DNA from 3 places in the Peribacillus sp. CSMR9 genome. Region 2 is predicted to be linked to each of the others. Evidence: riboswitches for the same ligand, from Rfam matches in the RefSeq annotation. Region 2 holds a riboswitch; each other region holds the start of a gene.

Region 1 (10,848 bases), on a different contig from region 2:
TACCAAAGCAATGGCAAAAGGTGTAGAAGAAACAGAAAATGGCGTCACTGTAACCTTTGAGGTAAAAGGCGAAGAACAGAAAATAGACGCTGATTATGTGTTTGTAATGGTTGGACGCCGCCCGAATACGGATGGAATAGGTCTTGAACAAACAGGCGTAAAAGTGATTGGCCGTGGACTTATTGAAATCGATAAGCAATGCCGCACGAATGTTCCTAATATTTATGCAATCGGGGATGTTGTTCCAGGTCCGCAATTAGCACATAAGGCATTCTATGAAGCAAAAATTGCTGCTGAAGCGATTGCCGGACATCCATCTGAAATTGATTATATAGGCATTCCAGCAGTCGTATTTTCAGACCCTGAGCTTGCAACTGTAGGTTATACTGAACAACAAGCAACAGATGAAGGTATTGAAGTAGTAGCTGCAAAATTCCCATATGCGGGAAATGGACGTGCGTTGTCACTTGACAGCACAGAAGGGTTCGTTAAGCTTGTAACTCGTAAAGAAGATGGACTTATTATCGGAGCGCAAGTTGCCGGAGCAAATGCTTCAGATCTCATTTCGGAGTTAGCTTTGGCTGTTGAAACAGGATTGACAGCAGAAGACATCGCTTTGACAATCCATGCCCATCCCACACTTGGAGAAATGACAATGGAAGCTGCCGAAGTTGCACTTGGAACCCCAATTCATATCATTAAATAATTTATGGATTATGTGCCGAACTAATCAATATAAGCAAAAGTAAACTTGCAATCTGTACTCCAGAAAAGCGCCATTTTCTTGAATAACTAAAATATGGTCTCAGTCGTAAAATCACTTTTGAATTGAAGGGGAGTTCAATAAAGAACTCCCAACCATTACTTTTAATGCGTTATACGTATTTTGAGGAATAAGATGCTTTTTGCTTTCATCGGCATGAATAAGTTCTAACAAGTTTGAAATTAATGTTTTTCACCCTCATTAATAATTCTTTACTGATCGTTCTTAAATTGATATGCTTAAAGCAAGCTACAATTTTGTTTCCCTTTCCAAATGAGAATGATCATTCTTTAATTCTGAAGAATTGATTGAGGGAGGGATGATATAAAATTGTTGCGATCTAAGTACGTCAAATGATTCTCAGACCTTTTCAGAAGTAAGAGATAATACGTTCTAAGGTGGGACTACATGGCTAGAAGTAAAGAATTTGATGAAAAAGAAGCATTAAGGAGAGCAATGGAGCTTTTCTGGCAGCAGGGTTATGAAAAAACATCCATGCAAGATTTGGTGAACCATATGGGCGTTCACCGTAGAAGTATCTATGATACATTTGGTGACAAGCATACGTTGTTCATGAAAGCATTGGAACGCTATGACGAGATAGTAGAAACCCAAATTGACACGCAAGTAAAGCAGCTCGGTTCGGTCAAGAAGGCTATCAGGCGTTTATTTGAGATGGTGATCCACACAAACGAAAAACAACAGATCGGATGCTTGACAGTGAATACAGCAGTTGAATTGTCTTTGCATGACGAAGAAGCAGCAGAAAAGGTTGTGGAGAGTTTTACCAAGACAGAAAGTCTGCTGTATGAGCTATTGTTGCGTGGTCAAAAATCGGGGGAAGTATCCGAACATCATGCTGTGGAAAGGCTCTCCCAGTTTATCCATAATTCATTAGTGGGATTACGCGTCTTGGCGAAAACCACCGATGACAAACAAAAACTGGAAAACATTATCGACATAACACTGTCTGTCTTGGATTAAGTTTTCTTTTTTTTGATAATTTAAGAACGGTCATTCTTAAATTATAAGTGTTTCAACGACACCCACACTTGTCAAAAAGCCAACAAGCCAAGCGTGTGCGTTAACGCTTGCTTATCCAAAGTGCAACATTGTGATGAAATAATAACTAGAAGCATATAATTTCGCCGCATTAGTAATGAACATAACTGGGAACTATTCGCGTAATCAACAAGTTAATCATTGCGTAAGGCGATGTCTCGCTTCAACAACTACCCGAACGATTAGTTCGAAAGGAGAAAAAATTATGTCAACATTTACTATTCCAAGTACAACAAGATATGTCGAAGCGGAGGGAATTCGGTTTGCCTATAGGAAGTTTGGCAAAGAAGCTGGTATTCCACTGGTGTTCTTTATCCACTTCCGAGGAACAATGGAAAACTGGGATCCCGAGCTTATTGGGGCTCTAGCTGAAGATAGACCCATTATTCTTTTCGATAATAGCGGTGTAGGTGAAACCAGTGGCGAAACTCCTTCTACTATAGCTGAAATGGCCAAAGATGCAGCGTCCTTCATTAGAGCACTTGGTTTACAACAGGTCGATGTGCTTGGCTTCTCAATTGGTGGGTTCGTAGCTCAGGAGTTAGTATTGCAACATCCGAATTTAATTCGCCGCATAGTATTGGCGGGTACCGCTCCACAATCAGGCGTTAATAAATTTCGGCAGGATGTTAATGAGGCTATGGCTAGCGAAGATGCTAATGGCGCCTTCGAAAGATTCATGTTCCTTTTTTATAATCCTACCGAAACTAGTCGCGCGGCTGGAAGTGCTTCACTGAAGCGTATTATTGCCCAGAAAAAATTTGAAAGTTCGCTGCAGGTACGCGACGCACAATTGAAGGCGATAGAACAGTGGGCTGATCGGTTACCTGACCAATCGTATGAATGGTTGCATAAGATTAAGCAACCAGTGCTTGTAACTAACGGTGTTGAGGATATCATGGTTCCTACCGAAAACAGTTACATTCTTGCTCAGCAACTACCTAACGCACAGCTTATCATTTACCCGGACTCCGGGCATGGGCACCTGTTCCAATTTCCTGAACTGTTTACAGCACATGTGAAGCTATTTCTTGATGCATAGTCTCAGGTGAGATCGTCAGTTTTTCCTCTCTGTACATCGAGGCACCAACTTATAATATCCTGATTCTTACAGTTGGTGATATTTACAATAAAGAATGTGATTTTAAAATGAAGGATTAGAATGGATTAAAATACATTTACCCTAAATTAAAAGATGGTCAAGTCGGTATAATATTTGTTAACAAAGGAAGAGTATAGATGCTCTTTTATATAAAAGAAATTAATTGAGGTGAGAGAAAAAAATGAAAAATAACAATACTATTTTAGCAAATTCTCTACAACTCCCAAATGGAGTAAACATCAAAAATCGATTTTTTAAATCAGCCATGAGTGAAACACTAGCGACAGCTGATAATAATCCTACACAGCCCTTAATTACTTTATACGAAACATGGGCAAATGGCGGTGCGGGGCTTCTGGTGACAGGAAACGTTATGATTGATAGACAAGCCTTAGGGGAACCTGGAAACGTTGTTATTGAAGATGAGCGTGACTTAGACAAACTCAAGAAATGGGCAAAAGCTGGCACGCAAAATGGAACTCACCTTTGGACGCAATTAAATCATCCTGGAAAACAGTCACCTAAGACCATATCAAAGGAACCTGTCGCGCCAAGTGCTGTCCCACTTTCTGGGGATGTTAAGGACTTTTTTAATAAACCGCGCGCCCTTACTACACCGGAAATCAAAGACCTGATTATACGCTTCGGAAATGCAGCTAAAATTTCAAAAAATGCTGGATTTACAGGTGTTCAAATTCATGCAGCCCATGGATACCTAGTTAATCAATTTTTATCGCCATATCATAACCAACGTACAGATGAATGGGGTGGAAGTTTAACGAATCGAATGAGATTTTTAATGGAAATTTATCAGGAAATACGTAATCAAGTAGGCGAGAACTTCCCCATTGGTATCAAGTTAAATTCCACTGATTTTCAACGAGGTGGTTTCACGGAAGAGGAATCGATGGAGGTTCTTCAGAGAATATCTGAAGTCGGTATTGATTTAATTGAAATTTCCGGGGGGAATTACGAAAATCCCAAGATGATGGGGGGCGAGGTGAAAGAAAGTACAAAGAAACGGGAAGCTTATTTCTTGGAATATGCTAATAAGGCGAGAAAATTAGTCTCTACACCATTAGTTGTTACAGGAGGGTTTCGTTCTCAAGAAGGTATGACTGAAGCTATAGCCAGTGGGACGATAGATATGGTTGGCTTAGCAAAACCATTTGCACTTGTACCCGATCTACCAAACCAAATCTTTGAGGGGAAATATGAAACGGTAAAGATTAAACCAATTAAGACAGGAATTACAAGTTTAGATAAAAAAGCGTCATCTATGTTAGAGCTAGGTTGGTATGAGCAGCAATTAGCACGAATAGGCAAATCAAAACTTCCTAAACCTAATTATAGTGTTTGGTTGTCCCTACTTCACAATATTTCTAAGAATGGACTTTCAGTGTTTAAAAAAAGAAGAGCATAAGAGTATCTACTTCATGTCAATGAAATCTTTTGAGAAAACTGTTTGCGTTATTATTTTTCACTTTACTAGAATGTTCGTTCTTTAATGTTGGGCGAGGCTGGCAACTTTTCTTGAGTACGGTCCGACCAGAGGATTCTGCTGTATGGCTAAACACCATCCATAGTCACAATCAGGGGTTAGAAAACGCTGCAAAACGGTTTAAAGTTTTACACTAAAAACAGAGGTGGATTGCAAAATGAGAAAAACTGTACTTATCACTGGAGTGTCGGGTGGGATTGGCCAAGAGTTGGCGGATCGTTTCGCCAAAGATGGACATGATATAGTGCTGGTGGCGCGGAGCGAGGGTAAACTTTTGGAACTAGCGAAGGAATATCGGAATAAATATGGCATCCAAACGACAGTCATCGCCAAGGATGTCGCATCACCCGGCGTACCGGAGGAGATTGTCGCGGAGCTTAAGGAGAAGGGGGTTGTCGTCGACTATCTTGTCAATAATGCCGGCTTCGGTTTGTACGGGACATTCTTGGAAACGAAGTTGGAGCAAGAGACGAATATGATTGATGTCAATATCAAGGCTCTGACTGTTATGACGAAGTTGTTCTTGCCAGATATGGTCAAACGGGGCCAAGGGGGCATTATGAATGTTGCTTCGTTGGTGGGTTTTTTCCCGGGACCTATGATGTCGGTTTACTACGCGACGAAGGCGTACGTGCTGTCGTTCACCGAGGCTCTCGAGAACGAGGTGAGCGGCACGGGTGTTACTGTGACGGCACTATGTCCGGGGCTGACGTCAACCGGATTCGTCGATCGTTCGGGTATGGGCGCCTCGAAGCTGTTCCAGAGTGGGGCCATCATGGAGGCCGGGCAGGTGGCTGAGGAAGGGTACCGAGGCTTCTTGCGCGGGAAGACGCTCGTGATGCCAGGGGCTCGCAACCGGTTCGTGGCGTTCATTCCGCGATTAATGCCGCGCAAGATGGTGACACGTATGGTCAGATCCATGCAGGACAGAACGGGGGATTGACCTTATGGAGGGCGGCCAGGATTGGCTGTTGATTACGGCCTGACAACCCAGGCAAGGGCTCCCAACTTATCCGAACGATGCTCTCAGCAAAGAACGCAATTACTAATCTGTTGCGGATATATTCTACAACACTATTTCAATTATTTGGAGGTCAATTATGAATTATTCTCAATCTATTCAAAACTTGTTTAAACCATTCGCATTCGGAAATACGACGCTGGCAAATCGTATAGTGATGGCACCGATGACGAGACAATTTTCTCCTGAAGGAGTGCCTGGTCCGGATGTGGCCGCCTATTATCGCCGCAGGGCTGAAAATGGCGTTGGACTTATCGTGACAGAAGGTACGGTGATTAATCATTCGGATTCGTCCAATCAAGCCAATGTACCGCATTTCTATGGCGAAGCTGCATTAAACGGTTGGGCAAACGTCGTGGCTGCTGTACACGAAGTAGGCGGACGGATTATTCCGCAGATTTGGCATATGGGTGCGCAAGGGCATGTTGGCGATTATTCGGAATTGGATATCGCCGCAATCGTTCAAGCCTTTGCGCAGGCAGCATTCGAAGCCAAGCGGCTTGGGTTCGACGGCATTGAGCTTCACGGTGCGCATGGATATTTGATCGACCAATTCTTCTGGGAGAAAACGAACCCGCGTACCGACAGCTATGGCGGCGACATGGTTGCCCGCACCCGCTTCGCGGTTGAGGTCATCGAAGCTTGCCGCCGTGCCGTCGGACCGGAATTCCCGATTGTGCTGCGGTTCTCGCAATGGAAGCAGACGGATTTTACAGCGAAACTGGCAGCAACGCCGGCGCTGCTGGAACGGTTCCTGACGCCACTTTCCGATGCGGGCGTCGATATTTTCCACTGCTCGACCCGCCGTTTCTGGGAGCCTGAGTTCGAAGGCTCCAATCTGAATCTCGCCGGATGGACAAAAAAGCTGACGGGTAAACCGACGATTACGGTTGGATCAGTCGGTCTGGATAACGATTTTACGAGTCACTTTACGGAAGGAAAGAGTGCCAAAAATACCAAGATCGACGGGTTAATCGAAAGGCTTGAGCGTGAAGAATTTGATCTGGTAGCCGTGGGTCGGGCATTAATGGTTGATCCTGCTTGGGTAAACAAGATTCGTGACGGCCGAACAGCAGAATTGGTTCCCTTTACATCTGAGTCAGTGAGAACACTTCATTAAGCCTCCGTTTGATTAGTTAACACAAGATACATTCTGGAGTTTATGGATAAAAGTGCTATACGATTGCCGCACAGCTAAGCATATGGAGATTTATGACAGCGATAAAGTTGTAGGGATTGTAGACGAAAACTATGAATTCAAATTAAGAGATCCAATCTATCCAATACTTTGATGCATAATACTTTGTTATGTCTGTCTTTAAAAAAAAGAGGATAAGAGTATCTTATTATTCCATAGAGAATGGGGGGGCTGGGGCATCCTCTTTTCTTCATCCTTAACGTATTAGAAGATTGAAAGACTAGTAATCCAAAAGATTAATAATGAACATCTTTGATTGAAAACTTTTCTAATACGTTTGACAATTGGATTTATCGTGTTAATATAAAGGCAAATGAAATATATATACAATTTGTACCACTAGGGGTGCTTTATAGGTAAAAACTGATTTTACCTGAGAAGCTGAGATTAAAGTATGACTTTAAGACCCTTAGAACCTGATCTGGTTTATACCAGCGTAGGGAAGTGGGGTCTGGGACAATACGTTTCTGTATTATTTCAAGTACAACCACTTTCTTTACGTTAAAGAAAGTGGTTTTTTATTTGCAAAAAAAAGGGGTTATAAAAGGCTTTTATCCGTATCATTCATAAAAAAATAGAATTTGGAGGTAATGGACATGAAGTTTTCAGAGGAAATCCGCCAGGAAGTTGATCATATTTGGGAAGCTAGCTTTAATCACCCGTTTGTTGCAGGAATAGGAGATGGCACATTGCCAATAGAGTGTTTTCGTTTTTATGTCAAGCAGGATGCCTATTATTTATCTCATTTTGCTAGAGTTCAAGCTTTAGGAGCAGTCAAGGCTACAGATTTACATACAACAAGCAGGCTTGCCGGCCACGCACAGGGAACATATGAAGCGGAGTTGAAGCTTCATGAAAATTTTTCTGAGAGATTAGGCATCACCAAAGAAGAACGGGAAAATTTCAAACCTGCCCCGACTGCCTATGCTTACACTTCCCATATGTATCGTGCGGCATATTCTGGACATTTAGGTGACGTTATTGCGGCTATCTTGCCATGTTATTGGCTGTATTATGAAATAGGTGAAAAGCTGCAAGAGTGTAAACCGGAAGAGCCGATTTATCAAGAATGGATAGCGGCTTACGGTGGAGAGTGGTTCCGCTCTTTGGTAGAAGAACAAATTGCGAGGCTTGATAAGATTGCTGAAAAGGTAACAGATGAAGATAAGGAAAGAATGAAGGAGCATTTTATCCTTAGCAGCCAATATGAGTACTCATTTTGGGAAATGGCTTATCGTTTAGAGACATGGCCTATGCATAAGGAAACACTAGAAGTATAAAGGAGATTGAAACATGAAAAAAGGATTGAAATTAACGGATATATTAGTCACGATCGTGATTGCCGTAGCATTTGGAATCGTTTATATCCTTTGGGGTTCGATTTATTATTCCGTTAAACCATTAGGATTACATCTAGATCAACTTATTTATGGAATGTGGTTTATAGCTGGCCCCGTCGCCTTTTTGATTTTACGGAAACCGGGTGTGGCACTTCTGGCAGAGATAGCTGCAGCTTCAGGTGAATTCTTTCTAGGTTCACCATGGGGGCTGTCCGTACTCTTATATGGGGTGGTCCAAGGTTTGTTCGCTGAACTGGTATTCATGGCGTTCAAATATAAAAAATTCAATATGCCGGTGGCCGTTTTAGCTGCGATAGCTTCCTGCCTTGCATCAGTATTAATGGATTTTGCCTACGGGGAAATAGGTGCTCTCACTCTTTGGAATTTATCGTTATTCATGATAGCGAGGTTTGTGGGTTCCATATTCTTTGCAGGTGTAACTGCTTATTATCTAGTTAAAGTCCTGGAAGCAACAGGAGTAACTAATCTAGTTCGTCCAGTTTCAAGTAAAGATTATGCAGAACTGGACCAAAAGTAGAGGTTGATGGCCATGAAACCAATCGTTTCTGTTGAGAAGTTAAGAATGAAATTTCCAGGTGATGGGTCTTTGATTTTCAAGGACCTATCAGTCTCGATTGATAAAGGTGAAAAAGTTCTATTGTTGGGACCATCAGGATGTGGTAAGTCGACTCTTTTGCAAGTGTTAAGCGGATTGATTCCGAATTCCATCGAAGTCCCGATGAAAGCGGAGAAATTGAAATGCGCTTCTTCATGGGGATATGTTTTTCAAGACCCTGATAGTCAGTTTTGCATGCCATTTGCCGATGAGGAAATTGCCTTCGTCCTTGAGAACCTTTCCGTCCCTAAAGAAGAAATGAATGAGAAAATCCAAAATCATATTCGTAAAGTAGGATTGAACCTAGGCCATACAAGTATAGAAACATTATCAGGCGGGATGAAACAGCGTCTGGCAATCGCTTCAGTATTGGCCCTTGAACCGGAAGTGATATTTTTAGATGAACCAACCGCCATGCTTGATCCGGAAGGAACTAAAGAAATCTGGGATTTGTTGAAGGAAGTCGGTCGAGACAAAACGGTAATTATCGTCGAGCATAAAATTGACCATGTTTTAGAATTCATCGAACGAATCGTGCTTTTTAACGGTGAAGGTGAAATTATAGCTGATGGTCCAAGAGATACCATCCTTTCACTATATAAAAAGGAAATGAAAGAACATGGAATTTGGTTCCCTGGTGTTTGGGATGAATATATACAAGAGAATGCCCCCATTCGGGAACAACAATTTGCAGACGGTTCACCCCTAATGCATGTGCAAGGCTTTAGCGGTTTTCGGAATAAAGAGGAAAAAATCAAGGTTGAAGGATTGATGGTCCATTCAGGGGAATGGATTGTAATCAGGGGAGAAAATGGCGCGGGAAAGAGTACTCTTTTGCATGCACTGATGCAGTTCATAAAAACGAATGGTACGTATGAATTAATGGGAGCCCCTATTAAAAGGATGAAAAATCTAACCGATCATATGACGTTTGTCTTTCAAAATCCTGAGTTTCAGTTCGTTGCAAATTCTGTATATGAAGAGATTGCTTATTCATTGCGAATTGGAAAAAGGCCACAACAAGAAATAAGGGAGAGAGTTCAATCATTGCTTGAAGTGTTCCGCCTAGAGGCCCATCGGGATAAACATCCATTTCAATTATCAATGGGTCAAAAGCGTCGTTTAAGTGTAGCTGCCTCTATCGTCATAGACAAAAAAATCATTCTCTTGGATGAGCCTACCTTTGGCCAAGATTCGAAAAATACCTTTGCATTACTGGAATGGTTTGAGGAATATCGAAGGCGTGGAACAACAGTGATCATGGTAACTCATGACGATCATATTTCAAGAAACTTTGCAACCAGGATCTGGACGGTTAAAGACGGAAATGTAATAAGTGATGAAAAGGTCAACACGCAATCCGGATTTATGGAGACCAAAGTTTTATCATTTTAAAAGGAGTGTCATGTAGATGAATGTTTCAAGTGCAGAAACATGGCTCCATAAGGTTAACCCAAGCCTTAAACTATGCGCATTGCTTGTTTTATGCATTGTGGCATTATTCATTCATGATCTGAATTATATGATGAATGTGACCATTGGTGTTTTATTCTTATTTTTGTGTTTTACGGGGCATTCGATGAAACGCATCTTACTTTTGTCAATCCCTTTTTGTTTCATTTTTATATCCACTTCTCTAGCAATGATTTTATTCGGTAAAGGTGAGACACTTTGGTTTGAGTGGGGTCTTATATCGATTACGGAAGAAAGTTTCATGAGGGGGTTACTGGTAGGCTTTCGAGCTTTGCTTTTTGCGGCACTTGGTTTAACTTTTTCCTTGACGACGAGACCTGTGAACTTGTTTTATTCCTTAATGCAGCAAGTTAAGCTTAAACCGAAATATGCTTATAGTTTCATGGCAGCTTTAAGGCTTATCCCCATCATGATGGAAGAGTTACAAACGATACGAAACGCGATGAAGGTACGCGGTTTCGAAAAGGGAAAAGGGATCAGATCGGTATATTATAAAATGAAAGCCTATTCCATCCCATTGTTATCCGGAAGCATCAGACGTGCTCACAGAATCGCGGTTGCGATGGAGGCGAAGCGATTTACAGACACTCGGGATCGAACATACTATTATGAATTTGGGTTTTCAATAAAAGACCATGGATTCATTCTGTATTTTATCATCCTGCTGTTGGCAGGGTTTTATCTATCGGTTCATTTCCCGTTACTACCTATTTGATTTTATGAGATTGCAAGTTTACTAGTTAGGGGTTCTAAGTATGAATGCACAAGAATT
Region 2 (10,848 bases):
ACGTATCCATATTGGGATTTTCCTGCCTTAAGTAATACGGGAGTCCGATCTCACCTACAGCAACCATATTATGACGATGTTCCCGCATCCAATACAATAATTCGTTCACTTCCTCTTTACTCGGGAGGGGCTGCTCGGGATGAAAGCCGAAGGCAGGCTTAATTCGTGAATCTTTGAGTGAAAGCTGGTCATTGTTTATGGAAGAGGTTAAATTCATGGAAACTGTCACCAATGATTCCAAATGCACCTTTTCCATATCAGAGAGAATCTGCTTCTGTTCACTTTCATCATACCTATCCAAATGGATATGGCTGTCGATGATCTTCATTTTCAATTTCCTCCTGACTTAAGAAAGGGTTGGCTTTAGTGCGGCATATAATTCTCTCTTCAAATTTAAAAATTCATCACTTAGAAATTGTTCCTCACTTCTTGGCCTTGGAAATGGAACTTTCACTTCTTTGATGACAGCAGCCGGTTTTGCTGATAACACATAAATTCTATCTGAAAGGAAAACCGCTTCATCTATGCTGTGGGTAACAAAAAGCACAGATCTCCGATTTTGTTCCCAAACAGACAACAGCCATTTTTGCATTTCCAATCTTGTCAGTTCATCCAGAGCAGAAAAGGGTTCGTCCAGGCACATCAAGTCCTGTTGACTTAAGATGCTTCGAATGAAAGCGGCCCTTTGCTTCATGCCCCCAGATAATTCATGCGGATATGCCTTCACATACTCTTCTAATCCAGCTTTCAACAAAAGGGCTTTTGCCATTTCTTTGTCTCTTATCCCAGCAAGCTCACTTCCAAGCAAAACATTATCCAACACCGTTCTCCAAGGTAAAAGGGATGGTTGCTGCGGCATATAGCTTATATGGCCCTTAAAGCCATTTATCTTTTTACCATCCAACGAAATGATGCCCTGATCCGGCTTCAAAATACCGCCTATCAAGTGGAACAACGTACTTTTACCGCTGCCAGATGGTCCTAGGATTGTGACAAATTCCCCATCATCTACATGGAAATTCATATTCTCTAAAATATTCTGTTTACCATCGAAAGAAAAGGAGACATCTTTAATTTCCAGCATCATCCCTTTCACCCTCCTTTCTCTTCCATGAAACTAAATATTTCTCCAGGAATGTGATGATTCCAAAAAAGAGAAGGCTCATTCCCATAATGATGAAAATGGCAACAAACACCCGATCTGTCCGAAACGCGGAGGAAGCGAGCGTCATATAAACACCAATCCCCGATTTAGCCCCAAGCCATTCCGAAATAACCGCACCCATTATACTATAGGTGGCCGAAATTTTTAGGCCTGAGAAAATGAACGGGATCGAGTGGGGAAGTTCCAGCTTCCAAAATAACTGGTTTTTCCCCGCTCCCATCATCTTGAAATAATGCTTAAGTTCGTAAGGTGTCTGGCGAAAACCGTCCAATGAAGCGACCGCAACCGGAAAAAAACATACGAGTGAAATCACAATTAACTTAGGCAGCATGCCAAAGCCAAACCAGATCACTAAAAGCGGTGCCAAAACTATGATTGGTATATTTTGCGAGAGTATGAGCAGAGGATAAACCGCGTCCTTCACACCTGGAAATAGGTGTAAGATTGCAGCAATTAATAACCCGATACAGCTTCCAATAAGAAAACCCGATAACGCAAGCTCAGTTGTTGATATAAGGTGTCCAAAAAGATTACGGGACGACTCAATTCCTTCAATGAAAATGGCTGATGGAGCGGGAAGCAGCCATTTTTCAACCTTTAATAAGACTGTCATTGACTCCCATACTATCAGCAAACATAATAAAAGAAAGAAGGGAGCCCCCTTCTTCCAAATTCCCCTTTTGATCATGCCCGATATTTCTCCGTTAACGTATCCATCGTAATCCCGCTTGGCTGATATAGTATCTTCACTTGGGAAATGACATTCGGCGAGCCTAATTCAATCATTCTTACATTCATTTTTTCTATCACGGCAAAAAGCTCGGATAGCTCACCCTCCATTGTTGTTTCTAGCGGGTGAACCTCATACTTGACACCTGATTCATCAATGATCTTGATTGCTTCATCGACCATGGGGATGACATTTTCCCCTTTAGGAATGATTTGTATACTAATTAATGAATTGGCCATTGTATTTCCTCCTATTTTGGTAAAAATTCATTGGTAAATGCCTTTTCAGGATTGAAATCACCTTCAAGAAGCTTATTTTCCTTCATCCAATCACTATAATTCTTCCAGATTTCAAGCTTTTGTTCACCCCAACGCGGAGCATCATCCTGATACTTATCTGCAAGCCACTCCTGGCTTTTCTTCACTAGTTTTGGATCTAGATCAGGTGCAGACTTAATTAATATGTCCGCTGCATCATCAGGATTCTTAATTGCAAACTGGTACCCTTTCGAAGCTGCATGAACGAATGCTTTAACAGTCTCAGGATCCTCTTTAATCATCTTTTCATTTGTTGTCAAAACAGGCGTATAGTAATCAAGCTTATCAGAGTATTCGGTTAAGTAAACCATATTAAGCTTTTCATTCCGCAACTCAGCCTCGATACCTGTCCACCCATAATAAATCCAGGCGAAATCTATATCCCTTTTAACCGAAGTGAAAAAATCTGTGTCCCCTGTATTCACTATATCCACTTTATTTACATCGGCATTTTCTTTTTTCATAAGTGAATCAATAATGGCCTTTTCAACTGGAGACCCCCAGCCACCATACGTTTTCCCTTCAAAATCCTTGGGAGTTTTAATGTTTTTTGCCGCAGGTGAAGCGAATCCAGAGGTATTATGCTGGATGACAGCAGCTAGCGAAACAATCGGCACGCCTTGCACGCGGGCCTGCGTAATGCCCTCCTGGTAGCTCACGCCAAATTCAGATTTCCCTGAAGCCACAAGTTTATCAGCTCCAGCTTCGCCTGGCATGATAATTTCCACATCCAGACCTTGTTCTTTGAAATACCCTTTTTCCTTGGCTACATACAATCCTGTATGGTTTGTATTCGGTGTCCAATCAAGCACGACCGATACCTTTTTTAATTCTTTATTGCCTTCTTTTTTAGATGATTCTTCTTTTTCATTAGTTCCGCCTGCCCCACATCCAGCCAAAAGGAACAACGAAGTTAACAGTGGTAAGAATTTATTCAAACTATTATCCTCCTACACATCATATAAGATCCATATGCCGAAACCATAATGGGGCGCCAGGGTCCATTCCAATACCGGTAAAAAACAAAAAACGCCCGAAGATGAATTCGGACGTTTAACATACAAAACAGAAAGTCAGTAATAATATGTTCCCTCCGCTGGCATCATCCAGATCAGGTTCAAAGAGTCAGCATCTAAAGGACGCAATCTCAGCCAGCAGTACTGGCCCCCCTACATTTCTCGCACATATGAACTTTTCTCTCCCATTATATCAATTCATGGAGAAAAAGGAATACTAATTTGCTTCTTCTCATTAATTGGAAAGGTTTCCCTTGCGTTAAAGGATATCTAGCAAAACATCATGCCATTCCAATCATTCTCGTTTACGTGCCTGACACGTTCAAAGAGTCATTTCCTTGCAGGTATTCATATAATGAGCATAACCTGTGGACATTTTTTGTGTACTGGTTTTATAAGCCCTTAATTTCAAAAGCAAAAGGTGGATATGATCATGATAAAGATTAATCACAAATTATTAGATGTCAGTCACATCCAACCAGGTATAGCATCTGCTAAATCGCTTGAAATTCTCCAATTGCTAGCGGAAGATTCTAACATTTTTGAATATCGGAGCTTTGGATACCTTAATTTCGATATACAACTGAGGCACCGAGTCATCGAGGCAGCTTTTGCGTTGGATAAAAGTGATGCAGAATTTTCCACACTTGAGGAATCGGCATCCAATAAACAATATTGGCGCCTTTCAAAGGATGGCACTTTTACCCTTCAGCCAGGGATTGCCCCTCATGTTGCACTCCTGGACATTTTCTTGAATGGAACGCTTTACGCTTTCGAATGCGGTACAGCGATAGTCGTCACTTTTTTAAAGGCCATTTTGGATTTAATCGGCCCTAGGAATTTCGACTATCTTTTTTCAAGCCTATTTCTATATGACTGGCGCCCTCCGAAGAATATGGCTCTTCATGTTCATCAAGGAACGGATTATTTACCAGGGGATTGCCTTTACTTCAAAAACCCTGATCACGATGAGGAAACACCTGAATGGCAAGGTGAGAATGCAATATTATTAGGAGAAGACCTCTTTTATGGCCACGGGATCGGGATTACCAATGCACAGGGTATCATCGATGAACTAAATAGCAATAGAAAGCCGAATGCCGCCATCTCAGCATTCCTGACAAAGCATATCATTAGCTTGGATAGTTCCTACTATAGACAATTCCAACCAACTATCTCCCGTGCAAAGCCCGTTCACGGTCTTGTCAGCCTATCTGATTTGATTGTTTCTGAAATAGGTCCGAAGATTTACCTTTCATGACTCAAGCAATTCTCCTGCCGTAAAACCGGTTTCTTTAAATATCGACAATTAAAAAATGCTTGGGGATGGAACCACCAAGCATTTTTTCTTATTCACGCACCGATGTTCCCTTTGCCTTTAAACCTGCGTGCACTTGCCTGGCCCCATTTCGTAATGGATAGTGTATAAACAGCCAAGGCTGACCATATGAACAAAAAGGCTAAAAGATGCGCTTTTGTAAAACTTTCGTGATAGACGAATACCCCGATCAGTAAGGATAAGGTCGGAGCGATATACTGAAAAATCCCAAGCATCGATAACGGGATCTTCTCCGCCCCCTTTGCAAAATATAAAAGAGGCAAGGCCGTGACAATCCCACCGCCCACCAACAGCAAGCTTGTGCTTCCTGCTGTAAAGAATTGCATTTCTGATTGGTTCATCAAGTATATCAGGTAACCCAGGGCAAGAGGCGTTACCATCATCGTTTCGAGCGTCAGCCCGATCGCCGATTCAGCTTTGATCATTTTTTTTGCCAGGCCGTATAATCCAAAGGTCATGGCCAAAACAAGAGAGACCCACGGGATCGTACCGAAATGAATGCCTAGGATCAAGACCCCGATTCCTGCAAGCAGGAACGACATGATCTGTGCCCCGCTCAATTTTTCTTTTAAAACTATCACTCCCAATAGTACACTGACTAGCGGATTGATATAATATCCAAGGCTCGTGTCAAGGATCCGTCCTGAGTTAACGGCCCAGATGAACACTCCCCAATTAGCTGTAACGAGCAGTGAGGCCGTTAGTAACGCCGCAAAGAGTTTGGGATTTCCCAATATGTTTTTGACATAATCAAGAAACGCTTGTCGTTTTTTCATGAACATCAATAAAACCAGCATGAAGACGAAAGACCATAATACCCTCTGAGCCAAGATTTCTGTAGCTCCGACTCCCTGAAGGAACTTCCAGTAAATTGGCACGACTCCCCACATCATATAAGAAAGGGCTGCATAGATCGCCCCTTCTTTTTGTTCATCCACTTTCATAACCTGCCTTCTTTCCATTAATTCCTTTATCGAATTCCATCTAACTATTTTGCGTATCCATTTCTTTTTTGCAACTGTTATTTTTTATCATACATGATTCTGTCATCGATGACCGTCATGACCGCCTCAACTTTCAGGAGATCATCCGGCGCAACAGCAAAGACATCCAGATTAAACACTGTAAAATCTGCATCGTACCCTTTGATGATCTGACCGCGGCGTTTTTCCTGGCCGATAGCTGCAGCACTCCCTTTTGTATAAAGTGCGAAGGCATCATGAACGGAGAGCCTTTCATCCAAGCCATATACGGTACTGTCCTCACTGTTGATTTTCGTCCTTGTGACAGCAGCATGGATGCCCAAAATTGGATTTAATGGCTCTATAGGCGCATCTGACCCTCCCGCACAAATGATGCCCATATTCAAATAGGTTTTCCAGGCATAGGAGGAATCCAATAGATTGGCTGGAACCTTTTCTTCCACCCACGGAAAATCGGACGTGACGAAACCTGGTTGGATATCAAATATGACCTGCAGTTTTGCCGCCCGCTCCAGCAGCTCCGGCCGGACGATCTGCGCATGGATGAGCCGGTCCCTCTGTCCCTCTTTTGGGGGGATGGCTTCAATTGCATTCAAGACGTATTCAAAAGCGAGATCGCCAATGGCATGGACAGCAATAGGCATTCCGGCATCCCTTGCTTTTTTCACCCATTCCTGAAGCTCATGCTCAGTGAATATCGCGACACCGTTCGTATCCCTTTGATCTGCATAGGGTTCGCTTAACAGGGCTGTGCGTCCGCCTAAGGAGCCGTCGGTAAATATCTTCATGCTGTCGAACTTGATATATCGCGTACCTTCTTGATAGCTGCCGCCTGCTTTCAGCATTTCTTCGAACGCTTCGTGATGGACGAGTAAATTGGCGCGAAAGGCCATTTCCCTGTCCTCGATTACCGATTTAAACGCCTGATATGTCGGAAGGAAGCCATTATAGTAATGGAGGTCTTCAGTATGTCCGCCAGTCAAACCTAGCTTATATGCGTCTTCTATGGCCTCTATGAGTGCGTTTTCGATATACTCTTGGTCAATGCCAGGAAGGCTGTCTAAAATCAGGTTCAGCGCCTGGCTTTCTTTAAATAAACCATTTAACCGTCCTTCTGGATAGCGGCAGATCACCCCGCCTGACGGTTCTTTTATATCTTCTTTAATACCCGCTTCCAAAAGGGCGCAGGAATTGACCACCAAGGCATGGCGGCAGATCCTTTTCAATACGATGGGATGTTCTGTCGATATCGCGTCAAGCTCATCCCGTAAAATCAATTCAGGACTGGGCCATTCATTTTCATTCCACCCTTCGGCAACAATCCACTTTCCAGCAGGGGTCTTTGAGCACTTTTCCTTCAAGGCATTCATGATGGACTCCCTGCTATCCATCAAAGAGAGGTCTAGACGAAGCAGTCTTTCACCATGCCCGACCAAATGAAGGTGACTATCCACTAACCCTGGCAGCATCGTTTGTCCTTTTAAGTCGATTTCCCTGGAAATATTGCCGGCATATTTACGTTCTAAATAGTCAATGCTGCCGGTATCAACAATTACCCCCTTTTCAGTGAAGAGTGCCTCCACTTGATCTTTTTCTTTAATCATCGTATATATCGCCCCATTGAACCATAACGTTCCCATCCCGCTCTACACTCCTTATTAAATGATTCTTTCCCTTCAGATATGCAGTAAGTGTACCATCTCAATTCACGGATTCCCATATTTATGATTATGCAAGCCTCTGTTAATAAAAAAAACGTCAGCCGGGGGCTGACGGAAATGCTTTCGTTAATTATTAAGTAGTGCTTCTTCCCTTTTCCGTAAATCCACCCGTTTGATTTTACCCGATGTCGTTTTGGGAAGCTCATCTAAAAATTCGATTTTCCTTGGATATTTATATGGAGCAGTCAATTCTTTTACGTGCGATTGAAGCGTTTTGATTAAATCTTGGCTGTTCGGATCGATATCATCCATCAAGACGACATACGCCTTGACCACATTTCCCCTTATTTCATCAGGACTTGCTATAACGGCACACTCTTTCACATATGGATGCTTAACGAGTGCATCTTCCACTTCAAACGGTCCAATGGTATATCCCGAACTGATGATGATATCATCAGTTCGACCCTCAAACCAGAAATAACCATCTTCATCCATTTTCGCCTGATCGCCGGTGATATAATAGTCCCCACGGAATTGCTTCGATGTCCGCTCGGGATCTTTAAAATATTCTTTAAAGAGAGCAGGTGTATCGATATGTACGGCAATATCCCCCACTATACCAGGAGAACAGGGTTTACCGGAATCATCAATGATTTCCACATGGTTGCCCGGAGTCGGTTTGCCCATGGAGCCCAATTTAATATCCATGCCTTTTGTTACACCTACCAAAAGGGTATTTTCGGTTTGTCCATATCCATCGCGCACTTCAATATGGAAATGGTTTTTAAAGACCTCGAACACTTTTTGATTTAAAGGCTCTCCCGCTGATACTGCACTATGAAGATGGGATAAATCATAGTCATCAAGGTTATCCACCTTTGCCATCAACCGATACTCGGTTGGTGTGCAGCATAACGCATTCACTTTGTATCCCTGAAGCAGCTGAAGATATTTTTTCGCCTCGAACTTCCCATGATAGGCAAGACCTGTTGCACCCGTTCCCAATACAGCCAGGAAAGGACTCCAGATCCACTTTTGCCACCCTGGGCCTGCCGTTGCCCAAACCACATCCCCTTCGCTGATGCCAAGCCAGTTTGCTGCAGACGTTTTCAAATGGGCATAAGCCCATCCATGTGTATGGACGACCCCTTTTGGATTTCCTGTCGTTCCGGAAGTATACGATAAGAACGCCATATCCTCACTCTTCGTGTCGGCCATAGTCAGCTGATCTGATTCCTCATCGGCAAGCTCATTCAAATTCAGCCAATTTTCGATTCGTTTTCCGATTGAAAATTTCAGGAGGCTTTCCGCCCCTTCTATTTCATTCAATTCATGAGTATATTCATGATAACTGATGATTCCTTTAACATCACCATGGTTGACTCGATACTGCAAGTCCTTCGCACGAAGCATTTCGGAACAAGGTATGACAATCATGCCAATTTTCAATGCGGCTAAATACACTTGATAGGCTTCCACCAAGCGAGGGATTATGATAAGGACCGTATCACCTTTACCGAGTCCTTTTTTTTTGAAGGCATTTCCGATTTTATTTGCACTCTTTAATAAATTCTCATATGTAAGTTGTTTTTTGTCTCCGGTTTCGTTCTCCCAGAGGACGGCAACTTTTTCTGGATCTTTTGCAAAACGTTCCATTTCACTCACTAAGTTGTAATGTTCCGGAGCCAATAAATCTTTACGTTTCATTTTTTTCCCCTCCATTTATGAACTCTTAGTACCTACTCATTATACAAGATACTTCTCTAATATTTCTATTTATTTTTACAAATAATAAAGAGAGCGGGTGTTAGAACCCGCTCTCTGTAGCCATATTTATTAAATTATCTGTTGAATCCTCCGCCTAATTGTTGTTCAGCCATTTGAACAAGGCGTTTTGTGATTTCTCCACCAACTGAACCGTTAGCGCGAGATGTTGTGTCGGCACCAAGTTGTACGCCGAATTCTGTAGCGATTTCATATTTCATTTGTTGTAGAGCTTGTTCCACTCCAGGTACCAATAATTCGTTTGAGCTGTTGTTGTTTGCCATGAGTTTTTCACCTCCTTGTGATTATAGAGTGTGTTAAAACACATGGCTTCATTCGCACAATATCATTGGTAATTACAGGATATTAAAACAAGTCTTCCATCGCTTCTTCCCTATCGAATGTCTGACCCGGTTTAACCGTCAATATTTCTGTTTCGGAGACCGCTTTTTCAATCAATGATTCAAAGTCAACGAAGCTCTCATAGTAATTGACTTTTTCACGTTTCGGTTTCGTTTTTGGGCTTGCCGGCGTAAAGACCGTACAACAATCTTCGTAAGGCAGATTGGATATTTCAAAAGTATCAAGCTCTCTTGCGATTTTGATGATTTCCGTTTTATCCATCGTAATCAGCGGACGCAGGATCGGTGTATTCGTCACCTCATTGATGGCAAACATGCTGCTCATCGTCTGGCTTGCAACCTGTCCAAGGCTTTCACCGGTGATCAGTGCCATGGCTTCTTCCTTTTCACGGATTTGATCGGCGACCCGCATCATTAAACGTCGAGTTGTTGTCATTGAGTAGTTTTCCGGGATCTGTTTTTGAATCAATAATTGAATTTCAGTAAATGGAACGATATGCACTTTCATGCTTCCACTTATTTCAGCAAGCTTGCCTGCCAGATCAATGACCTTTTGACGTGAACGCTCACTTGTGAAAGGCGGGCTGTAAAAATGAATCGCTTCTACGTCCAATCCGCGTTTCATCGAAAGGAATCCTGCAACAGGGCTATCAATCCCGCCTGAAAGCATCAGCATTGCCTTTCCGCTTGAACCGAATGGAAGACCGCCTGCCCCCTGGATGATTTCACCCGTCAAATAAACGGCTTCGCGTCTCACTTCTACCAGCAGGTTCAAATCAGGGTTCTTTACATCCACTTTTAAATTTTCTGTATTCCGAAGCAAATGCCCGCCGAGTGCCCTGTTAATTTCATCGGTATTATATGGGAAATCCTTATCTGCGCGTTTTGTCGTGATTTTGAATGTATTTACCTCCTCAAGAGTATGATTAAGGTAATACAACGCTGCCGTTTTCATCACTTCTAAGTCGCGTTCAATTTTTATCGCAGGGCTTAAAGACTGGATCCCAAAAATGCCTTTCAATCGGTCAATGACAGGCTTATGGTCCACACCGTTCAGGAGAACGTACATCCGCTCCCTGTTGGCTGTTAGCACTACTCCTTCAATATCCTTTAAACTCCAGCGGATATGCGCCTTCATTTTGTCTACAAAGCCTTTACGGTTTCTTTTTTTCGTGGAGATTTCTCCATAACGGATAATTATATGATCAAATTTCATTTTGCAACCCTCATTATTTTTTCTAAATTAGCGACTATTTTCTGTATCGCCGCCAGAACTTGCTTCGCTTCTTCCATCTCATTGCCATAGGTAGTACTGATTCGGATCACACTTTCGGAACGGGCTTGGTTATGGAACATCGCATCCACCGTTTTGCTTACCGTCCTTTTTTTCGAAGAACAGGCACTAGTAGTCGAAACATATATCCCTTCCGATTCAAGCGCATGCAGCAATACCTCTGATTTGAGTCCCGGTACGGAAAAATTCACAATATGGGGTGCACCTTTTTCAG
Region 3 (10,848 bases), on a different contig from region 2:
AATATGTACGATTACTGAACTCCAATTTTTGAAGTAAAAAAGATGGAGAAGGTAAAAAGCCTTCTCTATTTTCATTATTCTTGGATCATATTAAAGCTGTTTTGGTTAGCATAACAAGCCTTCTTTTCTTCGTATTCGGTCCCATCTATCCATATCAGGTAAACCCTATACACTCCTTATTCTCGTCCTTTAACTAAGAACATCTTCGCATTATGTTTACATCAGATAAAAGTAAGTTCGGCATTGGTTAAAAACATATTCCCATCAAATATCTATTATAAAAAAATCCACTTTTTTGAATGCGATGGTAAGTATGCTTGAAATCGCATCAGACTGTGAAATATGGTTCTATATTTTTCATCATTTGTTAGATATATTGAATGTAAGGCACTAAAAAAGCACAGGAGTTAGCCCCTGTGCGACGAAATTATTTATAAACCTTACTTGGGATTTTTACTGCAGGGCGGCCAAATGCATAAGGAGCTACTTCATATTCTTGGAATACGAGATAGATCCCCCCATTTGTATAATAGAACTGTGAATCCTTATTGACGGGAACATCGCTCTGTTTTTTAACATAAAAACTATCTCTTTTCCTCATGTAGTCAAAAGCATATTTCTGCACCTTCGTATATTTCACTTTGGATGTGAGGATTTCACTGATTTTCATCTGTTTACCGGAAGACACTTTAAAATTATAGGATGTTGTGTACCCCATTCCATGAGCTCCACCGCTATAGGAGTAATCGTCAATAAGAATGCTTAGCTTTTCATCCTGGTTGAATTTCACTTTATACGAAATACTGTAACTATACTGGCAAGTGTATGGGGATTCTTTGCACCATTCCTCATTTTTATCTTTTTCCCTATCCTTTTTTGCTTGTAGATAAAAGGAATAGGCATCCTTGGCATGCTTAGTTAACACCTGATTAATTTTATCCTGAGCTGCTTTACTTTTTAGTCCTGATACTTGCGGATACGACAAGTCACTAATATTTTTATACTTTTTCTTGGTTATCTTCACATTGCTGAATTTTAAATATTTAGTAGATACATAGGCTTCTTTTCCATTGTACCGAATTTCCGACCAGCCGGATTTTGTTTTCGAATAAACGGTTACGGCTTTCCCTTTCTCCAACGATCCTACTTTTTTATAGCTGGTGCCGGGACCACTTCTAACAGATAAAGGGGAATTCTTCGTGTTTACCGTTGCGTTTTCTGTAGTGGCTGCGGAGACAGAGTCGATTTTTATCAGTAAAAAAGAGATACATGTAAAAGTTAATGCGACAGCAAGGAAAATCTTAGTGAAATTCTTGGATAGCATTCAATTACCACCTTTGTATAATTTTTACATTATCTATTATATAAGTTGGTGGATCAAATAGAAAGTTAATTTTATAATTCAAAAGCTAAAGAGGAGAAAAAAATGAAAATTGGTTTGGTACGGCATTTTAAGGTGGCACATGAATTCCCTACTGGGAAATCTGTGACGGCGGATGATATGAAGCAATGGTTTGTGGACTATGATGCAGCGGATATTATTTATGGAACGACTTTACTTGGCGTGGAGGAATGGCAGGAATGTTATTGCAGTGATATGTCGAGAGCTGTCAAGACAGCGGAACATATTTATCCAGGTACGGTTCATCGGATGGAGGAGCTGCGGGAAATACCTTCTCCCCCTCTCAAAGGGAAGGTGAAGCTGCCGTTCATCCTTTGGGCCATCTGGATTCGCTGCTGCTCGCTGTTCAACAAGGAGACAAGGGCGGAAATTAAGATCGCCGAACGAAGGATCAATAAAGTATTGGATGAAGTTTTTGCAAAGGGGGAAAGGGATGTTCTGATCGTGAGTCATGCCGCCCTTATGGTTTATATGAGGAAAGAGCTGATCCGACGGGGGTTCACCGGTCCAAAATTCAAGATTGCCGGTAATGGAAAGCTGTATGTATTCGAAAGATGATAAGTCAAAAATATAGGGTTTCCCGCCATAGAAGGTAAGTCTGGTATATTGAACATTTTGCTTAAGAAAGATGCAGGCCTTTTCCGATTAGTTATTCTTTTTCCGTTGGTTGTGGTTTATTATTGTAATAGTGTAATTTTTACGAATTCAATAATAGGGAAAGAGGTTGGACAATTTGGTGAAGGCAGTTTTTTTTGATTTAGATGATACATTACTATGGGATCAGAAAAGTGTAAAAGAGGCTTTTGTGGCCACATGTGAAGTGGCTAAGGAGAAATATGATTTAAATGTCGACGAGTTTGAAGAAGCGGTTCGGAAGGAAGCGCGTGAGCTTTATTCTTCTTACGATACTTATGGATTTACACAAATGATCGGAATCAACCCATTTGAAGGACTGTGGGGAAATTTTCAGGATGATCATGATGAATTCCGGAAGATGGCCGTGATTGCACCAAATTATCGGAAAGAAGCATGGACGAGAGGCTTGAAGGCATTAGGGATCGATGACCCGGCATTTGGGCTGGAACTGGCAGAACGTTTCCCTGCAGAGAGACGTAAAAAGCCATTTATTTATGAAGAATCATTCCGTGTGTTAGATGAATTAAAAGGGAAGTACAAAATGCTATTGTTGACAAACGGTTCTCCTGAACTCCAAAATACTAAACTTGAAATTACACCTGAACTAGTTCCTTATTTCGATCAAATCGTCATTTCTGGAGCTTTTGGACGAGGTAAACCGGATGCCTCCATTTTTGAGCATGCTTTGGAGATCATGGAGCTTGATAAGGATGAAGTATTGATGGTCGGCGATAATTTAATGACGGATATCCTTGGAGCATCACGGGTAGGTATAAAGTCGGTTTGGGTAAATCGCCATGATAAGGAACGGAATGAAGTGCTTCCAACCTATGAAATCAAGCATTTAGAGGGGCTTTTCCCAATCCTTGAGAGCCTGGAAAATTAATTGGTGATCCTTCTCCAAGTAACGAATTTGGAGAGGATGACCTAAAGTATTAGGACTTTCAAATTATATACAGAATGAAAAGGGTGATATATAGTTACCCTGTAATCAATTAAATTATTCAGACTAGGGGTGTCCAATAACAGTTGGGCTGAGAGAGAAGTGCTTATGCTTCTTAACCCTCAGGACCTGATCTGGTTCATACCAGCGTGGGGAAGTTAGAATCTACTAAACAATGACATTTCATTTGGTCATTTCTGTAGTCATACTAACGTTAGCCGGGTCTTAAATATGAGATCCGGTTTTTTCGTGCGAAATGGATTGGATTTTGTCCTTTTTAAATGAACTTAAAAAGGAGAAATGAAATCATGATGAGTAATTCAGTAAATGACATGAACGTTTCAATTATGTCCAGTTTTGCCGGGAGTAAAAAAGTGTATGTTGAGGGATCTAGACCTGATATTAAAGTACCTATGCGTGAAATTAAACTAAGTCCCACTACAGGTGCATTCGGCGAAGAGGAGAATCCGCCTTTGCGGGTTTATGACACAAGCGGTTCATATACGGATTCAGAATATCCCATTGATATTCATAAAGGCCTTGCCCCGATTAGACGCAATTGGGTCTTGGAACGTGAAGACGTTGAAGAGTATGAAGGACGTGAAATAAAACCCGAAGATAATGGATATAAAAAAGTGGAGTCACAATCCAAAGCTGAAATTTTTCCGGGATTGAAAAGAAAGCCATTGCGCGCAATGAAAGGGAAAAACGTAACCCAGCTTCATTATGCCCGTAAAGGTATCATCACCCCAGAAATGGAGTTCATTTCAATCAGGGAAAATGTTGCCCCTGAGTTTGTAAGAGAAGAGGTAGCTAGCGGAAGGGCGATCATTCCGGCAAATATTAACCATCCTGAAAGTGAGCCAATGATCATCGGACGTAATTTTCATGTGAAAATAAATGCGAATATAGGAAACTCAGCTGTTAGTTCATCGATCGAAGATGAAGTGGAGAAAATGACTTGGGCTACACGTTGGGGAGCCGACAACATAATGGATTTATCCACCGGAAAGAATATTCACACGACCCGGGAATGGATTATCAGGAATTCACCAGTGCCAGTTGGGACGGTTCCGATATATCAAGCATTGGAAAAAGTGAATGGAGTCGCGGAAGATTTAAATTGGGAAGTTTTTCGGGATACATTAATCGAGCAGGCCGAGCAAGGTGTCGATTACTTTACCATACACGCTGGTGTGCTTTTGCGGTACATCCCTTTAACAGCAAAACGAGTTACGGGTATTGTTTCACGAGGGGGGTCCATCATGGCACAATGGTGCTTGGCCCACCACCAAGAAAGCTTCCTCTATACTCACTTTGAAGAGATTTGTGAAATCATGAAGGCATATGATGTTTCATTTTCATTAGGTGACGGCCTCCGTCCTGGATCCATTGCAGATGCAAACGATGAGGCGCAATTTGCTGAATTGGAAACACTGGGGGAACTGACGAAGATTGCTTGGAAGCACGATGTTCAAGTCATGGTGGAAGGACCCGGTCACGTACCGATGCATTTGATTAAAGAAAATATGGATAAGCAGCTGGAAGTCTGTCAAGAAGCTCCATTCTATACCTTAGGACCTTTAACAACGGATATAGCTCCTGGATACGATCATATTACTTCTGCGATTGGTGCTGCAATGATTGGATGGTTTGGAACTGCCATGCTATGTTATGTGACACCGAAAGAGCATTTGGGACTTCCGAATAAAGAGGATGTTCGAGTAGGGGTCATTACTTATAAAATTGCAGCCCACGCAGCTGACCTTGCAAAGGGCCATAAGGATGCACAAAAACGGGATGATGCCCTTTCGAAGGCTAGATTCGAATTTCGTTGGAGAGATCAGTTCAATCTTTCTCTCGACCCTGAAAGGGCGGTTGAATATCACGACGAAACTCTTCCGGCTGAAGGTGCCAAAACAGCCCATTTCTGTTCAATGTGCGGACCTAAATTCTGCAGTATGAGAATCTCCCAGGACATCCGTGATTTGGCAAAAGAAAAGGGCCTGGGTTTTGAGTCGGTAATCGATGAAGGGCTTAAAGAAAAAGCGAATGAATTTAGGAAAACGGACGGAGAAATCTATCAATGATTCGGACGAGAGGGAGAATTCGATGAATCGGGTAATCCAGATAAAAGTTGAAATGAAACAGTTGGAAACTCAATTGGAACAGCTAAAAAGAGAGCTGAACATTTTTCGGGAGAATTGTAATCATGAATTTGTAAAAAATGATTATAGTCAACAATGTACAAAGTGCTACTTAATCGAAAGTCTGCAATGGTAGTGATTCCTTAATCGTCCTTTCGTTATCGGAATTAATCCCTTAATCATGTGGGGCATTCAATCATAAAGTCAACATGATTAAGGGATATTTCATTACAAACTTGTTTTATTAATATGAAGAGGGGGAGGGACCAGCCATCCTTTTTCCTTATTTAATCTTAGGAAATCAGCACCCAATGCTGCTTTTTTTGCATGGAATTGTGCGAACATCACTGCGATATCTTCGCGGATGCATTGACCCATGATCTGGCTGCAAGCAACTAATCCTGCATTAATATCGATTGATACTGAAGCAGAGATTTCAGGATCTTGAAACGTGCCCCAACGGGAATATCCTCTAAATTAGCTTTAGGCCTTTCAGGTGGTGATGGAGGCAGTCCTACGTTATTTTCTTTTAATAATAATTCAATTTGGTCATTTTCCTGTTTCCCTTGATTTATCACTTCTACAAGTAATTTATGCAGGTCCTTGTCACCAGTGTGATTGAGCATTGTTTGATGACATGCAATTAACCCTTTTGTTGTTGTTAGAAATGCCCATGTACCAAATACCTCTCCGTAATGCATAGGCTCTTCTTTTGGGTTTCCGCTTAAAATTCCCATAACCATCCTCCTTGAACTATTTTACGCATTTAAGTTACCCTGTACTAATCCATGAATCCATGAGTTAATGTTTGGAAATGTTAGAGGGTAATTTAGCCTTTTATTCCTTGTAGCCATTCTTGATAACATTCATCACAGAGCATTTCATTTCTATCCGTGTCAGTAACTTGAAATGTTACGACATGGATTTTTTTTTCTTCCGTGTCATCAGTACAATAGAAGCATTTATGAGTCATTTGAAATCCTCCCATACATATAAAGTGTTTATAGTTTAGAACATCACGGCTTTTTTTAAACAGACAACATGATGTAGGGCGGAAGAGTTTATTGAATAATCCTGTTGGTTTTTAACATACTAAGCTTGTTCACATCATTGATGAAACGAAACGAGGAGGGAAATAAAATGCAAAATCAAAATCAACAAGGTCAAGTACACCAGAACATGCAAACGGGTGCTATTCCCCCACAAATGAATCACGGTGGTCACGAAGTATTCGATGTACATGAAGTGTTGTCGGGAGCGATTGGAACTTTAAACACTTACATGCTTTTGCGTCAGCATGCTCAGGATCAGGAATTGATGGACATTCTGGATCGTCAATATCAGTTCATCCAAGATGAATATAATATTTCACTGGAGTGCTTCCAAACGGGCCAAGATCCTTCTAAACCAACCCAGAGCTACAAAATGAATCAAGGTAATGATTTTATATATGGATTGACACCAACCCAGCCAAAGAAACCTTTGCAATCCGTGTCGGAAATTACAGATGAGTGCATTGCAGGCTTGATGCTTGGAGCTGTTAAGTCTGCAGCATCCATGAAAGCGATGGCAGCGCTTGAAATAACGAATCCGGTGGTTCGCCGTGTGTTTGCAGATTCCGTTCCGAACTGCATTGAAATGGCATATGAGATTTCGTTATATCAAAACAAACATCATTACTACCAAGTTCCACAGCTTGCACAGCAGGATATGCAACAAATGATGAATTCATATGCACCCGCACAAGGAAATAACAACATAAGTCATTAAATGACATGGTTTTTGGATTCCTTTGTCAAACATAAAGAAGGGGTAGGACAAATTGTCCTACCCCTTCTTTATCATTGTTTCATCTGATTTATTTCCTGAATGCATTCCTGGACGAGGGTTACAGCCTGACTCATGGTGGCTCCTCCGCCAAATGCTGCGGTCACACCAATGGCTTCAAGAATTTCTTGTTCGGAACAGCCTTGATCAAGACATCCTTTAGTATGATAGATAATACAATATTCATCTTGCGAATATAAGCTTATTCCTAATGCGATAAGCTGTTTTTCTTTCTTGGATAATTGTCCTTCTTTAAAGCACTCTTCCGTAAACGAATTGAATTTCTCAGCTAGATCAGGCATTTTATGCGTAAAGGCACCGATTCCAGCTTTATAATCACGAAGAGCATTTTCAGTAGAATTGTTAGCTTCAAATTCCATTTTCCATTCAGCTCCATCCTAAATTTTTTTCATCAAAAATTAGTATGGGCTAAACAATGAACGATTAAACAGAAACACAGGAGTTTACAGAAGTAATCATAGAACCGTCCTTCCTACAAGGCAAGTGATTCCTTAGGCCGGGTGGCTTTGAACCATTGATAGCATAGGATGCAGATAATTGTAACGTCGATGGCATCACCGGCATAATACATTAACATTCCTCCATTTTCCGCTTGTTCCTTGGTGACTCCGCTTGGAGGATGGGCAAAAATATATTTAGAAAGGATATCATGGCCGGCCAGTGAAATTGTAAATACGATAGCTCGAAACATGAAGCTGAACCTGTGGGGCGCAGGGTCCATATAAATCATAGACGCAGTGAATAGATAACCCCCTATGAACACGTGAAAATGCACTAATGCACGTAGAAGCGCACTCTGATGCATCAACCCATATAACCCAGACGTATAAAGTATCCAGAGTCCCCCAATATTTAGCGCGGTAGCAATGGTTGGATTACTTAAAATGCGCAGCGGCCAACTTTTCAATAACTTTGAAAGGCGTCTTGCTGATTGTACATCAAGTGTTCGCAGTGCAAGAGTAATGGGAGCAGCAAGCACGAGTAGGATGGGTGCAATCATTCCAAGCAGTAAATGACCAACCATATGCGCAGTGAAGTCCATATGCGCGCGATTGGCTATGGGGCCAATGATTGCAGAATCTGCACAGATGATGCCAAGAATCCATGAGAACGTACGGTATAAGGGCCATTTTTGATAGCGGCGGCTCGAAATTACGACAGCTGCAATATAGATCACTATAACAAGCGCGGGTAGAATCAATAAAATCGATTCAAAGAGAGCTCCATTATCATTTTGAATATGACCATTACTGTGCATAGCGGCCTTCTGCTTTCATTTTAAGTAAGCTGCGCCGTGTTCGAATGATAAGGGAAATGCCGATCAAAATCATGACAGTGGCTGCAATGTTCCAAATCAAGTCGTATGGGAGAATATCGACATTGTAACGGATCTGATGAAGACGCATGAGCTTGTGCTGGATGGTACCGTCATATAACTGAAAAGAACCTGCCCCTAGCAATACTCCCCCTGTCCACCTTTTCAGCCATAATCCCTTTCGACGGCGAAGGTCAGCGAACATGAACAAAGACCCGACAGTCGCGAACCAGCTTAGAGCATGAAATAAACCATCCGAGACAAGCCCAATATTGGATGTGGACTTGTCATAGAAGTGATGCCAATGCAATAGCTGATGAAAGATGGCCTCATCGATGAATGCAACCAGTCCGATCCCGAATAGAAAACCTGACCATAGATTACGAGCGGAATAAGTATAGCGGATTTCTGAAATAGATTGATCTTTTTGATTTCTGGGCTTGAAATCCATTTTCCTTCCTCCTTTTAGTTTTCTTAGATACAGTATATTTTCCTTTATTTGGTTCTTTGTACTTTACCCAGTATTGTAAGGTTATAGACAGGGGAAATGGACCTTTAATAACACTTATTTATTGAGACGGTCATGAATTTAGATATTCCTTAGCTTTCAGTTCAGTTATCTTTTTTAACCACATAACAATTTTTTCTAATTCCTGTTGTTCGTTATAACTGAAATCATGTTTCAAGGATGGGCAAGCGGGTAAAAAAAACCGAATTATATAAAAAATCTACTACAATAAAAGGAGGAGTTAATATGTTTCGTCATCAAAAAGAATTGCAATTTGAAGTTAAGGTAGATCGACCAGATCCGATGCTGGCCCGTCAAATCCAGGAAGTTTTAGGTGGACAGTTTGGGGAAATGACTGTCATGATGCAATATCTTTTTCAGGGTTTTAACTGTCGGGGAGAAGAAAAATATAAAGATATGCTGATGGATATTGGTACAGAGGAAATTGGACATGTAGAAATGCTTTGTACGCTCATTAGTCAATTGCTTGATGGCGCTTCTCCGGAAGACCAGGCAGAAGCCGCAAAAGACCCTGCTATAGCAGCGATCATGGGTGGAATCAATCCCCAGCATTTGCTCGTAAGCGGTCTAGGCGGACTGCCAACCAACTCGAATGGGGTTCCCTGGAACGGATCTTATATTGTAGCGAGCGGAAATTTATTAGCGGACATGCGGTCGAATCTGCATGCTGAAAGTCAAGGACGCCTTCAAGTGGCCCGTTTATATCATATGACAAAAGATGAAGGGGTCCGTGCTACGTTCCGTAAAATGTTAGCCCGTGACCGTTACCACCAATATCAATGGATGGCGGCCATTGCAGAACTTGAAGAGAAAAACGGCGTAGTCGTTCCTGCGTCATTCCCTCCTGAAGCGGAAATGGAATCTCAACCGGAAGCGTACGAATTCTGGAACTTGTCAGAAGGCAATGAATCAGGAGACGGCCTGTGGGCAACAGGAAGTGCCCCAGATGGAACAGGAGATTTTGTTTATGTAGCAGAACCAGTTGCAAAAGGGCAGATTCCTAACCAAAAGGTTCCGGCTGCAGAATTGCATCATGACCTTGATAGAAATCAATCGCTTAATAGATAAAGAGATAAAAACTCATCAAAAAAAGGTTGATGGACCTAAAGGGACATCGGCTTTTTTTATTCTACCAGGGTTACGGATTCATCGATGGACATATTTCATTATCTGTATATAGTTGCTCAAAACTTTAATAGTTGCTTGTGAAATTTTTTGGAGTAGCATAGTTTCCAACTTCAAGACAATCCATATCAAAGGCGGTCTCTATTTATATAATAAGGAGTGGGATAGATGAAAGCTGTAGTAGTTAAAGAACCGGGTGGTGCAGAACAATTACTATTCAAAAATTTTTCTAAGCCCATGCCGGAAAAGGGGGAATTTTAATTAAGGTGAAAACCTCTGCAATAAATAGAACGGATATTGTTTCACGAGAAGGAAAATCCGGTTATATGGCCAATCCTATATTAGGGATTGAAGTTTCTGGGAATGTGGGGGAAACAGGGGAAGGAGCAAATATAGAATTAGGGACAGGGGTGATGGACCTTGTAAACGGCGGCGGTTATGCTGAATATGCTGTGATGCCAGCTGATAGAGCGATGAAGTTCCCGGATAGCCTGTCATTTGAGGAAGCGGCAGCGATCCCTGAAGTATTCTTGGCTGCGTACCAAACCTTGTTTTGGTTAGGTGAATTGACGTATCAAGAAATAGTATTGATTCATTCTGACGGAAGCGGTGTGGGCACTAACAGCTATCCAACTGGCAAAAAAACTGACAAAAGCGAAAATCAACACTACAGCAGGTTCAAATGACAAATTGGATTTCTGTCACTCTCTAGGAGCGGATATCTGTATCAACTATAAGAAACAATCTTTCGATGAGGAAGTACTGAAAGCTACAAATGATCAAGGAGTGGATGTCATTCTGGATTTCATCGGTGCTTCTTACTGGGAGAAAAACCTTAAAAGCGTAAGGACTGATGGAAGATGATACTGATAGGCATTCTAGGTGGAACTGTAGTCGAGAAGG

Evidence for each region. A riboswitch is a leader RNA that binds a small molecule or an ion and turns the genes downstream of it on or off. The one in region 2 is predicted to bind thiamine pyrophosphate.
Region 1: it holds a riboswitch for thiamine pyrophosphate, as region 2 does, so the genes downstream of both, tenA (thiaminase II) here and N9I19_RS02920 (ABC transporter substrate-binding protein) in region 2, are expected to answer to the same signal.
Region 3: it holds a riboswitch for thiamine pyrophosphate, as region 2 does, so the genes downstream of both, thiC (phosphomethylpyrimidine synthase ThiC) here and N9I19_RS02920 (ABC transporter substrate-binding protein) in region 2, are expected to answer to the same signal.

What each region holds. Positions count from the first base shown of each region.
Region 1 covers NZ_JAOPHO010000014.1:56,836-67,683, forward strand. The annotation lists gene lpdA (dihydrolipoyl dehydrogenase) at 1-706, shown strand, start outside; gene N9I19_RS09605 (TetR/AcrR family transcriptional regulator) at 1,172-1,747, shown strand; gene N9I19_RS09610 (alpha/beta fold hydrolase) at 2,031-2,867, shown strand; gene N9I19_RS09615 (NADH:flavin oxidoreductase/NADH oxidase family protein) at 3,109-4,350, shown strand; gene N9I19_RS09620 (SDR family NAD(P)-dependent oxidoreductase) at 4,586-5,371, shown strand; gene N9I19_RS09625 (NADH:flavin oxidoreductase) at 5,529-6,569, shown strand; TPP riboswitch at 6,979-7,107, shown strand; gene tenA (thiaminase II) at 7,244-7,927, shown strand; gene N9I19_RS09640 (ECF transporter S component) at 7,941-8,525, shown strand; gene N9I19_RS09645 (ABC transporter ATP-binding protein) at 8,538-9,998, shown strand; gene N9I19_RS09650 (energy-coupling factor transporter transmembrane component T family protein) at 10,015-10,791, shown strand; gene N9I19_RS09655 (thiamine phosphate synthase) at 10,832-10,848, shown strand, end outside.
Region 2 covers NZ_JAOPHO010000002.1:220,146-230,993, forward strand. The annotation lists gene N9I19_RS02900 (TatD family hydrolase) at 1-328, opposite strand, end outside; gene N9I19_RS02905 (ABC transporter ATP-binding protein) at 347-1,087, opposite strand; gene N9I19_RS02910 (ABC transporter permease) at 1,071-1,853, opposite strand; gene N9I19_RS02915 (thiamine-binding protein) at 1,850-2,134, opposite strand; gene N9I19_RS02920 (ABC transporter substrate-binding protein) at 2,146-3,150, opposite strand; TPP riboswitch at 3,284-3,393, opposite strand; gene N9I19_RS02925 (protein-glutamine gamma-glutamyltransferase) at 3,662-4,489, shown strand; gene rarD (EamA family transporter RarD) at 4,582-5,511, opposite strand; gene N9I19_RS02935 (amidohydrolase) at 5,589-7,190, opposite strand; gene mbcS (acyl-CoA synthetase MbcS) at 7,338-8,921, opposite strand; gene N9I19_RS02945 (alpha/beta-type small acid-soluble spore protein) at 9,056-9,262, opposite strand; gene thiI (tRNA uracil 4-sulfurtransferase ThiI) at 9,345-10,556, opposite strand; gene N9I19_RS02955 (cysteine desulfurase family protein) at 10,553-10,848, opposite strand, start outside.
Region 3 covers NZ_JAOPHO010000016.1:48,089-58,936, reverse strand. The annotation lists gene N9I19_RS10390 (hypothetical protein) at 1-37, shown strand, start outside; gene N9I19_RS10385 (PdaC/SigV domain-containing protein) at 428-1,324, opposite strand; gene N9I19_RS10380 (histidine phosphatase family protein) at 1,427-1,960, shown strand; gene N9I19_RS10375 (HAD family hydrolase) at 2,136-2,924, shown strand; TPP riboswitch at 3,040-3,154, shown strand; gene thiC (phosphomethylpyrimidine synthase ThiC) at 3,290-5,071, shown strand; partial or broken gene N9I19_RS10365 (DUF3231 family protein) at 5,357-5,865, opposite strand; gene N9I19_RS10360 (hypothetical protein) at 5,958-6,101, opposite strand; gene N9I19_RS10355 (spore coat protein) at 6,269-6,898, shown strand; gene N9I19_RS10350 (carboxymuconolactone decarboxylase family protein) at 6,970-7,335, opposite strand; gene N9I19_RS10345 (cytochrome c oxidase assembly protein) at 7,449-8,234, opposite strand; gene N9I19_RS10340 (DUF2243 domain-containing protein) at 8,224-8,742, opposite strand; gene N9I19_RS10335 (manganese catalase) at 9,046-9,888, shown strand; gene N9I19_RS10330 (alcohol dehydrogenase catalytic domain-containing protein) at 10,212-10,631, shown strand; gene N9I19_RS10325 (zinc-binding dehydrogenase) at 10,555-10,809, shown strand; gene N9I19_RS10320 (zinc-binding dehydrogenase) at 10,806-10,848, shown strand, end outside.